Regions from separate parts of the Exiguobacterium sp. MH3 genome, predicted to be linked through region 1. Evidence: riboswitches for the same ligand, from Rfam matches in the RefSeq annotation. Region 1 holds a riboswitch; the other holds the start of a gene.
What was found. A riboswitch is a leader RNA that binds a small molecule or an ion and turns the genes downstream of it on or off. The one in region 1 is predicted to bind S-adenosylmethionine.
Positions count from the first base shown of each region.

Region 2: linked by a shared signal. The riboswitch ahead of msrA (peptide-methionine (S)-S-oxide reductase MsrA) and the one ahead of metK (methionine adenosyltransferase) in region 1 are both predicted to bind S-adenosylmethionine.

Region 1 covers NC_022794.1:2,344,522-2,350,881, reverse strand. The annotation lists gene U719_RS12375 (glucose-6-phosphate isomerase) at 1-125, shown strand, start outside; gene ytkD (RNA deprotection pyrophosphohydrolase) at 298-771, shown strand; gene U719_RS12365 (S9 family peptidase) at 743-1,507, shown strand; gene U719_RS12360 (EAL and HDOD domain-containing protein) at 1,675-2,928, shown strand; gene pckA (phosphoenolpyruvate carboxykinase (ATP)) at 3,159-4,727, opposite strand; SAM riboswitch class I at 4,962-5,088, shown strand; gene metK (methionine adenosyltransferase) at 5,217-6,360, shown strand, end outside.
Region 2 covers NC_022794.1:394,690-401,049, reverse strand. The annotation lists gene U719_RS02070 (SH3 domain-containing C40 family peptidase) at 1-1,830, shown strand, start outside; gene U719_RS02065 (putative quinol monooxygenase) at 1,886-2,179, opposite strand; gene U719_RS02060 (M20 family metallopeptidase) at 2,257-3,435, shown strand; SAM riboswitch class I at 3,498-3,601, shown strand; gene msrA (peptide-methionine (S)-S-oxide reductase MsrA) at 3,697-4,227, shown strand; gene U719_RS02050 (winged helix-turn-helix domain-containing protein) at 4,459-5,058, shown strand; gene U719_RS02045 (MFS transporter) at 5,073-6,293, shown strand; gene U719_RS02040 (DMT family transporter) at 6,347-6,360, opposite strand, start outside.

The sequences.
Region 1 (6,360 bases):
ATCTCCTCGGAGTGAACCCATTTGATCAGCCAGGCGTCGAAGCGTACAAGAAAAACATGTTCGCTCTTCTTGGGAAACCAGGATTCGAAGCAGAAAAAGCAGAACTCGAAGCACGTTTGAAGTAATATGAAACGACAGTCGATCGTTCCCTAGTGGAACATCGGCTGTTTTTTTGTCTTTAGCGGATGATAGTAGGCTATCATTTTCCAGATTTACAGGTAATCCTAGCGTTTTCACTTTTAGAATACCCGTGAAACAGGTAAAGTGAAGTTAGAAGAAGAAATGAGGTGCACGTACGTGATTACATTCTTGGATTATTATCAAAATCAAGTGGAGTTAAGTTTTGATGACCATCCGTTCTCGGATCGTCCCTTGCACGTATGGGTCATTGCCGTGTACGAAGGAAAATGGTTGCTGACCCATCATAAGCAACGTGGTTATGAATTTCCTGGTGGAAAGGTTGAACCAGGGGAAACGGCGGAAGAAGCTGCACGTCGTGAAGTGATGGAAGAGACAGGTGGGGAAATCGATTCCCTCTCATATGTCGGGCAGTATCGGGTTGCTGGAAAAGGCGATACGATCATCAAAAACATCTACTTCGCGCAAATCGGATCATTGTCGTCTCATCTTGCCGTGGATGAAACGGACGGTGCTTTTCTATTCGAGGAACTCCCTGAACGTCTCGATACGAATCGACAATACAGTTTCATGATGAAGGACCGTGTCCTTCCGGAGACGCTCCGTGTACTTAGCGAACGCCGATTGGTTTGAACTTCCGCGGCAAGGTCCGTTTCGGACGTTTCGGATGTTTTATACCACAGCGGATGGAGAACGGGTCGGTGCCTATATCGTACTCCCGCAAGTTGCGAACGGTCAGGGAATTCTCTACTTGCGTGGTGGAACGCGTTCGATCGGAATGGTCCGACCGACTCGATTGCTCGCGTTCGCACAGGCAGGCTTTTTTGTCATGGCACCTTTCTATCGAGGGAATCTAGGCGGCACGGGAAAAGAAGACTTTGGACATCACGATATCGAAGACGCCTGCAGCGCCTTTGACTGGTTACAGCAACGTGTTTCGCATGTTCACGCATTTGGATTTTCACGTGGTGGACAGATGGCACTGCTCCTGGCGCATCACCGTCCAGTCGCTCGAACGGTTTCCTGGGCAGGGGTGACGGAGTTGACGTGGACGTATGAAGAGCAGAAGACGATGCAAAAGATGCTGCGGCGATACACGGGAGGTACACCAGATACGGTTCCTGATGAATACGCGGTTCGCTCGCCGCTCCATGTCGAACCTCAAGGTGAAGTGTTATTGATTCACGGTGCGTATGATGAGAACGTTCGTTTACGCCACGCGACGGCTTATGCCGCACGTTATTCCGAAAAAACGATGCTTCAGACTTATGCCTATGCCCATCAATTTCCGATTCATGACAAGTTGCGTGTGACGCGGAATGTGTTGAATTGGTTTGAGACTGGTATATGGAATCCGGATGAAAGGTGATAGTTCAAGCAGTACGACCAATGTCGTGCTGTTTTTTTGTGTTACGGAAAATGGCATAGAATTAAAAAATAAGAACATTGATATGTTGTAAAAAACAATAATCTCCTAAAAAGTAAACTTTGATATAATAGATGACATCTGAGAAGAATAGAGGGGGCATGAGAACGATGGATATCTTATTAGCACGTCAACCCATCGTTAATCGAGTAGGTTCGATTGATGCATTTGAACTATTGTATCGTTCGATTGAACAAATCAGTGTGTTTGATGGTGATTTAGCGACGATGGATGTTTTGACGAATACACTTGTTCATATGGGAGTAGATCATGTAGCAGAAGGCAAGAAGCTATTTGTTAATTTCACGGCAGAGCTGTTGAAAAGTGACTTGATTCATTATTTGGATCCAAGCCAATTCGTCATTGAAATTCTAGAAACAGTTGAGATCGATACAGAGATGCTGTCTGTTCTACATAGTTGGAAAGACGCGGGCTTTACGTTAGCACTCGATGATTTTGTGACGGATTTACTCCGACAGCATGGAGCGGAATTGTTTGAGTTGATCGATTTAATTAAAATCGACATCGAGACGATTTCCCCTCGCGAGCAAAGTGCTATCCTCCATATTGTCCGTCGCAATTATCCTCATATCCGAATGTTGGCTGAGCGTGTCGAAACGCACGAAGATCATACACGGTGTCTTGACATGGGATATGACTGGTTTCAGGGATATTTTTATGCTAAACCGATGTTGATGAAAGGAAAGGCGGTCCCACCGCAACTACCGGTTTTGTTAAAAATGTTGAAATGGCTCGATACGGATGAAAAGTACGATGAGGTCATTGATGAGATTGAAGCGAATCCCTATATTAGTATTCAAGTGTTACAGCTGATCAATTCTCCAGGAATGGGTTTACGCAATACTGTCAGTTCCGTTCGTCAAGCGATTTCACTGCTTGGCTTTTCGCAACTCAAAAGTTGGATTTCGTTGATTGTTTTACGTGAGATGAAGCTTGCTAGTCCTTATGAGTGGTCAAATGAGTTATTACGGTCCTCTTTACACTGTGCGAAGCTCTGTGAACTCTTTGCTACCGAAACCCGAACACTACAACCGGAGAGTGCTTACATGATTGGCTTGTTATCGCACATCGATGCGTTATTATCTGTTGATATTGACGATATCATCGATCAATTGCCACTCGAAGATTCTCTGAAGATTGTTCTACAAGGAAAGGATCATCCGTTTCGGGATTGTTTAGTGCTTGCGATTAGTGCAGATCGAGGTGATTTTGATCAGTTTGAACTGCTGAGTCAGCGTTTAAATGTATCACTTCCGCGAGCCTATGCATTACTGACGGAAAGTCAAGAGTGGCTCATGCAGCGAGAAAAACATATTCAAGAAGAGTCAGACTCGATCATATAACTAAAAAAGAGTTTGAAGACTTTTTTCTAGACATAAGACGACGTGTAATCATTCTCTTAACTGAGTAGGATTACACGTTTTTATTCGTCTCGAATCGCCTAATAGGAAGAATTTCTAAGGATTAAGGAGTAACTAAAAAATCTGAGTCCGTGAAGACCGGACTCAGATTTTTTAGTTACTTGATGTAAATTCGGTGTCTATCTTTTTGATGCAAGTCAGAAAACTCTACTTTATAGGCGCGGACCAGCTGACTTGATCGCATCCGTCGCACTCTCGAAACGAAGGAAATTGTTCTGGAATTTCTCAGCAAGCGAACGCGCTTGTGTGTCGTATTCGTCCGGATTCGACCAGACGCGTACCGGGTTGAGTAACTCACTTGGAACACCAGGAACTTCGAGCGGCATATGAAGTCCAAAGATCGGGTGTTCTTCTGTTGGAATCGTTGCAAGTGTGCCGTTAACGGCAGCGTTGACCATCGTCCGTGTATAAGATAGCTTCATGCGGCTACCTGTTCCGTAAGCACCGCCTGTCCAGCCCGTGTTGACGAGATAAACGGTAACACCATGACGATCAATCAATTCGCCGAGCATCGTCGCATACTTTTCAGGCATCAGTGGAAGGAATGGTGAACCGAAGCACGTCGAGAAGGTCGCTTCTGGTTCCGTGACCCCACGTTCTGTTCCAGCGAGTTTTGATGTATATCCTGATAGGAAGTGATACATCGCTTGTTCTTTCGTCAATTTGCTGATCGGAGGCAAGACGCCGTACGCATCAGCTGTCAAGAAGACAATCGTCTTCGGATGACCAGCGCGTGACGGAACAGCGATGTTATCGATTGCCGTAATCGGATAAGCAGCACGCGTATTTTCCGTCAACGATGTATCATCGTAATCAGGATGACGGGCTTCGTCGAGTACGACGTTCTCAAGGACGGTTCCGAAACGGATCGCGTCAAAGATTTGCGGTTCTTTTTCACGCGATAGATTGACCGTCTTCGCGTAACATCCGCCTTCGATGTTGAAGACACCATCGTGCGACCAACCATGCTCATCGTCACCGATCAATTGACGGCTATCATCGGCTGAAAGGGTGGTCTTACCAGTACCAGATAGACCGAAGAACAAGGCGACGTCGCCTTCGTGTCCGACGTTTGCCGAGCAGTGCATCGAAAGGACGTTTTCTTGTGGTAAGAGGTAGTTCATGACGGAAAAGATCGACTTTTTGATTTCTCCAGCGTATTCCGTTCCACCGATCAAGACGATTCGGTGTTCGAACGACATCGCGATGAACGTCTCGGAGTTCGTTCCGTCAACGGCAGGATCTGCTTTGAAATGTGGCGCGTAGACAACCGTGAACGGTTCGAAGGCAGCCACTTCAGGATACTCGCGTAAAAAGAGTTGTTTGGCAAACAGGTTATGCCAAGCATATTGTGTGAGCACACGGACCGGAAGGGTGAAGTGCGTATCTGCTCCAGCAGCAGCTTCTGTATAGTAGAGATGATCAGCTTCGTTCATGTAACGAAGAACCTTTTGCAACAATTGTTCAAATTTGTCTCCATCCATTGGTTGGTTGACATGACCCCAATCAATGTGAGACTCGCAGGAAGAATCACGGACGATGAACTTATCTTTTGGTGAACGACCTGTAAATTTCCCCGTTTCTACAGATAATGCGCCGTTCTCAGCAAGGACACCTTCTTCGTTTCGAATCGCATGTTCGACAAGTTCAGCAACAGATAGTTGTTTGAACACATGCTCTTTCTTGAGTAGTTCTTCGATATTCAGGACCGTCATCGGCATCCTGACCCCACCTTTCCCCTACGTTGGTTTTGGCTCACTGTATTTAGTATGACACATTTATTATATATGGCATACTAAAGAGAGAGCAATCATTTTCTAGTGCTGATTTCTATTTATCTGGAAACGCTTTCAGCATTAACAGTTTAACATCTCTTTCAAAAAGTTTCGACTAGAATTTGAAACCTTGCTTGACAGAGTAGTTACAACTTTATATCATGTAATTCGTAACGGATACTCTTATTCTGAGCAGGTGGAGGGAACAAGGCCCGAAGAAACCCGGCAACCGTCCTACATTAATTCACATATTAATGAGGGAAAAGGTGCTCTCCTGAAGCGAAGTAAACACTTCGAACGATAAGAGGGTAAAGGAAGAACGCACAACCTTTCCCTGACCATTTTTTGGACTTGGAAAGGTTTTTTTCATTTTACCGTCCCACTCAACTAGGGGAAATGAGTACACCGTCAAATTCTTTTTTGGGAGGGTCATACATGACAAACCTTAATCGCCGACTATTCACGTCGGAGTCAGTCACTGAAGGTCATCCAGATAAAATCTGTGACCAAATTTCGGATTCAATTCTTGATGCAATCCTCGCAGCGGATCCAAACGCGCGTGTTGCGGCAGAAACTTCTGTTACAACGGGTCTCGTTCTCGTTGCAGGTGAGATCACGACATCCACTTACGTCGACATTCCAAAAGTCGTTCGTGAAACGATTCGTGAGATCGGTTATACACGCGCGAAATACGGTTTCGACGCGGACACATGTGCTGTATTGACATCAATCGATGAGCAATCAGCAGACATCGCTCTTGGTGTAGACCAAGCGCTTGAAGCACGTGAAGGTAGCATGTCTGATGCAGAAATCGATGCAATCGGTGCAGGAGACCAAGGTCTCATGTTCGGTTACGCAACGAAAGAAACACCAGAACTCATGCCACTTCCAATCTCGCTTTCACACCGTCTCGCACGCCGTTTGGCAGAAGTGCGTAAAAACGGTCAACTCGACTACCTTCGTCCGGACGGAAAAACACAAGTCACGGTCGAATACAACGAGAACAACGAGCCGGTTCGTGTCGATACGATCGTCATCTCGACACAACACGCGGAAGAAGTTACGCTTGAGCAAATTCAAGCTGACTTGAAAGAACACGTCATCACACCGGTCATCCCGGCTGAATACATCGACGCAGCAACGAAATTCTTCATCAATCCAACTGGTCGTTTCGTCATCGGCGGACCACAAGGAGATGCTGGATTGACGGGTCGTAAGATCATCGTTGATACGTATGGTGGATACGCACGCCACGGCGGTGGAGCATTTTCTGGTAAAGATCCAACAAAAGTCGACCGTTCAGCTGCATACGCAGCACGTTACGTCGCGAAGAACCTCGTTGCTGCAGGTCTTGCAGACAAAGCAGAAGTTCAACTCGCGTACGCAATCGGTGTCGCGCACCCGGTATCAATCGCGGTTGATACATTCGGTACAGGAAAACTTCCTGAAGCACAACTCGTCGAATTGGTTGCTGAAAACTTCGATCTTCGTCCGGCTGGAATCATCAACATGCTTGATCTCCGTCGTCCGATCTATCGTCAAACAGCTGCATACGGTCACTTCGGTCGTACAGATGTTG
Region 2 (6,360 bases), 1.2 Mb from region 1:
ACGCGTTATGCCAAACGAGCGACTTCTCTTTTCGTTGAGCCGAAGACGACGAGCGCGAAGACTGCCGTCACTCAAAATCAATCATTCGAAACGTTCGGAACGACGGGTACTTTTACACGTGTGGCGACTAAGACCGGTTACGCCTTCGTATTGACGACTGATTTAGATGATACGCAGGTCGTGAGCCATCCAGAAACAGGAGTGCGTTACGTCCAACAGCAGACGACGGTCTATGCCACTGCGACTACGAAAGGAGAAGTCGTACAATCGCTTCCTGTGAATACTTCTCTTCAGACGTACGGCGTCGAGGGTTCATTTACACGAATCAAACGAAACGACGAGTATGCCTATGTATTGACGGCACATCTCGGTACGTTGAAATACTATCCAAAGACCGCACGCCTCTATGTTCAGCGCGCTACACCGATCTATAGTGCACCGAATGCTTCCGGCTCCATAATCGATCAACAAAAAACAAATACTTTATTAACGATCTATGGTAAAAGTGGCGTCTACAGTCGAATTATTTTCCGCGGAGTCCATGCCTACGTTAAAACAGCTGATCTTGGTAGTGAAAAAGTATACGCCGCAACCGGAACACGGTACGCCAAACGCAACTTGTCCGTCTATACGTCTGCTTCAACGAAAAGTAAAATGATGTATTCTGTCAAACGAGCTGACAAACTAACGATTTACGGCACGAGCGGTAGTTACACACGATTAAAAAAAGGGACGGTCTATGGTTACGTCAAGACGAGTGATCTCGTCACGAAAAAGCCGGATCTGTATGACGTTACCGGTCAACGTTACGTGACAGAGGACGACGTCGTCATTCGGTCACAGGCAAAACTGTCGGGTAAAAAAATCGGTACGTTGAAAAAAGGAAAATCGATCACCATCTATGGAAAAAGCGGTTATTTTACACGTGTCAAATATAACAATATCTTTGGTTTCGTCGATTCGAGTCGGATCGGACTAAATAAACCAAAAGCAAAAGCGAAAAAAGGGGCAACGTTTTATGTCCATCTGGACCAAACGCCACTCTTCTCTGCTGACGTCGCTTACAGTCGGCCAGCTGCCTATTTGAAAAAAGGGACAAAATTGATTGGTCTGAAATCAATTGATGATGATTTTTGGCAAGTTCGCTTAGCCAGCGGTCAAACGGGTTACGTCCTCAACCCTTATATCAGCACGAGCAAACCCGATATGAAACTGACACAAAAAGCAATCAATCGAACGAAAATCTATACCGTCAAACAGACGACATCCTTCTTTTCGAGTCCAACCAGTCCAAAAGGCAGCGGACTCGTTGAACAAGGCAAACGTGTTTATCCGCGTCACCGGGTCGGAAACTTCTATGTCATCCAGTCAGGCTGGACACCCGTCTATCTTCCGGTCTCAGCTGTGACGATTACGTCCGATAAACGGGTCATTAAAAAGAATAACACGCGCGGTGAAAAGCTGATTCAAGCAGCCGTCCAACATATCGGTACACCTTACACATGGGGATCGCAAAATGCCGTGAATGGTGGCTTCGATTGTTCCGGTTTGATTCACTACGCGACAAATAAGGCTGGAAAATACGGTGGTCGGACGAACGTTCGCGGCTACTGGTACGGTGCTTTCTTCACGAATCGTCGGACGAGTATCTCAAGCGGTAAGCGCTCAGATATCGTCTTCTTCCAGAACACTTATACGGATGGTCCATCGCATATCGGAATCATGCTCGATAGCGAACACTTCATCCATGCGGGTGGTTCACAGCTTCAAATTAATTCGATTTATGAACCGCGTTGGCAAGAGCATTTCCTCGGCTTCAAATCGATGTAATAAAAAAGACGAATCCGTCGAAATCGACGGATTCGTCTCTTCTTATCGCAACACGTCAGAATGTCATCTCGACGTATTTCGTCACTTGTCGATCCATCAAGTACAACTCAATCTGTTCACGGTAGGCTTTATAGTGATCGGATGCGATATGCGCTTCAAGTGCCTCTTCGTCCCGATACACTTCATACAGCATGAATTGATGCTCATCCTCAATCGATTGGTGCAAGGAATAACGTAAGCATCCTTCTTCTTTTTGTGCGGCATGATAGACCGTTTGTAGAATCGGGAAGACTTGATCCGCAAGTCCTGCTTTGATTGTAAGTACAGCGTTGACAACGATTTCTCCCATGTTTCATTATCCCCTTTCGTGATTACCTGTATCTGTACCCCTTTTCACGAAAAGACACACGTCAAAGGAGCTTGAAGATGCAAACTCAACTTTTTGAAGCACTTGAACAATTCGAACCGACGATGATCGCGTTACGTCGTGATTTTCATCGACATCCGGAACTCTCTTTCCAGGAAGTCCGCACACCAGAACGAATTGCTACCTTTTACGCGAAACAGGGCATTCCTTATCAAACAGCCGTCGGAGGTCGTGGTGTCGTCGCAACGATCGAAGGCAAACAACCTGGTTCGACGATTGCGGTCCGTGCAGATTTTGATGCTTTACCACTTCAAGAAGAGACGACGCTTTCCTTCCGGTCGATCCATCCCGGTGTCATGCATGCCTGTGGACACGATGGACATACGGCGATGGTGATGGCCCTTGCTGCTACGCTCTATCCGCTACGTGATCAATTGCAAGGAACGATTCGAATCATTCATCAGCATGGAGAAGAGGTCTTTCCTGGCGGAGCCATCCAAATGATCGAAGCCGGCGTCCTCGAAGGCGTCGATGCGATTTTTGCGACACATCTCGAAAATGATTTACCGGTTGGTACGATTGGGTTTCGGGAAGGACATACATTATGTGCGATCGACGAATTCGAAATCATCGTTCATGGTCAAGGTGGACATGCGCAAGCACCGCACAAAACAAAAGATGCGCTCGTCGCTGGAGCGCAGCTCGTCTGTAACTTACAGCATCTCGTCAGTCGACGGGTCGACCCATTTGAGCCAGCAGTTCTCGCAATCGGATCCTTCCATGCAGGAACGGCGCCGAACATCGTCACGGGTGAAGCACGCATCGTCGGTGAAATTCGGACGTTCAATGAGACATTGCGGCATCAGCTCCGGCAAGAAGTCGATCTTGTCGCCAAAACGACGTGTGCCGGCATTGGTGCCACCTATTCGATCGACTTCACGACGGGTTACCCGGCACTCTGGAATCATCCGGACGAGACAAAACTCGTTCAGGAAGCCGCTTCTTTCTTACCGGAAGCATCCGTTCGGGCACTCACACCGATGATGGCGGCGGACGACTTCGCACATTATCTAACACACGTCCCGGGAAGTTACTTCTTTACCGGCTCCGGATATACGGACGGTCGCGTCAATCATCCACAACATCATCCGCAGTACGAGATCAACGAACAAGCGTTGTTGGTTGGTGCGAAGACACTCGGAGCGACCGTTTTACGTGCCTTAAAACCTAAGGATTGACTTTATTTCTTTGTGAATGGTATCATCACAGCAATGATAACGAATGACATCAACTTCATATACCCTTATCAAGAGTGGACCGAGAGATCTGGATCGATGACGTCCCAGCAACCTGCGCATAGCAAGGTGCTACGACCAGCAAAGCGAAAGCTTTGGTTGATAAAAAGCGGCGACTCCTTTTGCAACCAAGCGAAGGAGTCGTTTTCGTTTTTCTCGCTGTCAGACATACAATGGGAATTTCCCACGGAGAGGAAGAGACGGATGGAAAAAGCAACATTTGCAGGTGGATGTTTTTGGTGCATGGTGACACCATTTGAAGAATTACCAGGAATCGAGGGAATCGTATCAGGTTACATGGGCGGACACGTCGATAACCCGACGTATGAACAAGTCAAAACAGGAACGACGGGACATCTCGAAGTCGTCCAAATCACGTTTGATCCGAGCCTGTTCCCGTACGAGCGTCTGCTCGAACTCTACTGGCCGCAAACGGATCCAACGGATGCAGAAGGTCAATTCCAAGATCGTGGCACGCAGTACGCACCAGCGATCTTCTACCATACGGATGCACAGCATGAAGCAGCGATCGCTTCCCGTGACGCCCTTGCTGCAAGCAATCGTTTCAAACAACCCATCGTAACGCGGATCGATGCCGCTTCTGAATTTTATCCGGCGGAAGAGTACCATCAAGACTTCCATAAGAAAAATCCAGAACACTATAAAAAAGATCGTGCTGCTTCTGGTCGCGATGCTTTCATCGAGCAGGAATGGAAAGATACGACGACGGTCTAATCACCTCGAACCACATACAGTAGCTGAGACTGATTTCAAACATCTCGTTCTTCCCCTACTTTCCAGTAGAAAGTGGAGGATGATCGAGATGTCACTGGAGTCAGTTTTTTTGTATGTAAACAAATGGTGTCTTCTTTACCAACACCCTCACATAAATTTGTAATCGTTTACAAATGAAGTCTTTTGTTTTACGGTTAATAAAAATTAACCGGTTAAAAAGGAGATTATTGCATGGAACAAAAAGCGATTCACATATTAGAGAGCTATGAACAGTTAAAAGTGATCAGTGATCCGTTACGAACAAAAATCCTCATGTTTCTCGTCGAAAAACCACATACGGTACATCAGTTAGCCCACTTGCTGACGTTATCCCGCGCAAAGATCCTCTATCATGTACGAGAACTTGAAAAGCATGACTTGATTCGCCTCGTCCGGACGGAAGAACAGGGCGGCAATCTATTGAAATACTATCAAGCGATTGCTCGAGGCTACATTCCTGCCGATCATCTACTGAACTTCGTCGAGACGAATGAAGCGACCCGGCAGTCGTATCTTGAGGTATTGGACCGAGCAAAGACACGCGTCCTCACCGCTCCAACTACTGCTTTTTCTCCTGTGTCTTCAAACGTTGAAGACTGGATGAGCTTATCGCTTCAAAAGGAACTGACGATGTCTGAAGCCAATTTTCGGCAATTTTCTACCAAATATCGTGCTCTATTGGACGAGTTCACACGGTCCCCTTCACTAGACGAAGAAGATAAAAAACACTTCTATATCATGACGACTGCCTTTGCAATTGATGAACCACTATTTGAGAATGACGACGTCTAAACCGGAGGTGCCATATGCTGCTTGTTGAAATGGATACGCAACAATCGCTGTTTAAAAATCGATCTTTTTTATTTTTATGGGGGTCCAGTATGTGCTCTGCCCTCTCCCTATCAACCTATTTATTTGTTGAACAATGGTATGTCATCCATACGCTAAACCAGGCGTCATATCTCGGATTCATCCTCATGGCCACCTTGTTACCCCGTATTTTTCTCATGTTATTCGGTGGCGTCCTATCCGATCGCTATAAACGTTCGACGATCATGCGCATCTCGAGCGCTTTACGGATCAGTTTCATTCTCTGTCTTCTCGCATTACTTCATACCGATCAGCTTACATTGCTGACGATTTTAGGATTCGCCTTGCTATTCGGTAGTGTGGATGCATTCTTTTCGCCGGCGAATGCTTCCTTACTGCCTACACTCGTTCCGAAAGAACAGCTCACTAAAGCCAATTCATTGATTCAGACATCTAATCAAATCGCTCTCTTTTCAGGTCCGATTCTTGGTGGAGTCATCCTCAGCCATTCTTCTTACTCGTACGTCTTTCTCGTGATTTTCGGAACACTCTGTCTGACGCTTCTCTTCACGTATGGTATTCGTGAATCTAAGATCAAGCGAGCACGTCAGCATTCAGCTCTCTTTGAACTAAAAGAAGGGCTACATTACGTCTTTCACTTTCAGCAACTCAAGCAGACACTTTTTCTCGTCATCTGTGTCAATTTCTTTTTCTTTGGACCACTCTTACTCGGAATTCCCTTACTCGTCCATGATGTGCTTCAAGGAGATGCGATGGATTTAAGTTATATGCAAGGGGCTTATCAAATGGGAATGCTCGGAGGGGCGCTCTGGAGTGGTTTTACGCAGAAGAAAGAAAACGGGCTTACTTCATCAGTCCGATTGATTGGCGCATTAGGTCTGCTTCTCTTCCTGCTTAGTCAAGTCCAACAGATTTCGTTGTACTTGATCGTCCTGTTATCACTTGGTGTCCTTTCTTCCATCATCAATATTCGCTTCATTACGTTCATCCAGTCTCAGTGTGCGGAACAGACGATGGGACGTGTCATGAGTGTCGTGAATGCCGCGTCAAATGGTCTCGTTCCATTATCTTACGCGCTCCTTTCGTTTCTACTGTCGTTTCACGTTTCGATCACGACAATCATGTTGTACTGTGGTCTTCTCATTATTGTTCTCTCGCTTTACTTTAGAAAACGCATGATCCAGGTCAAAAACTAGTCAAAAAAAGACAGTGGATTGGAATACCACCGTCCTCGTTCTGTATTCGGTTATTACGAAACACGTT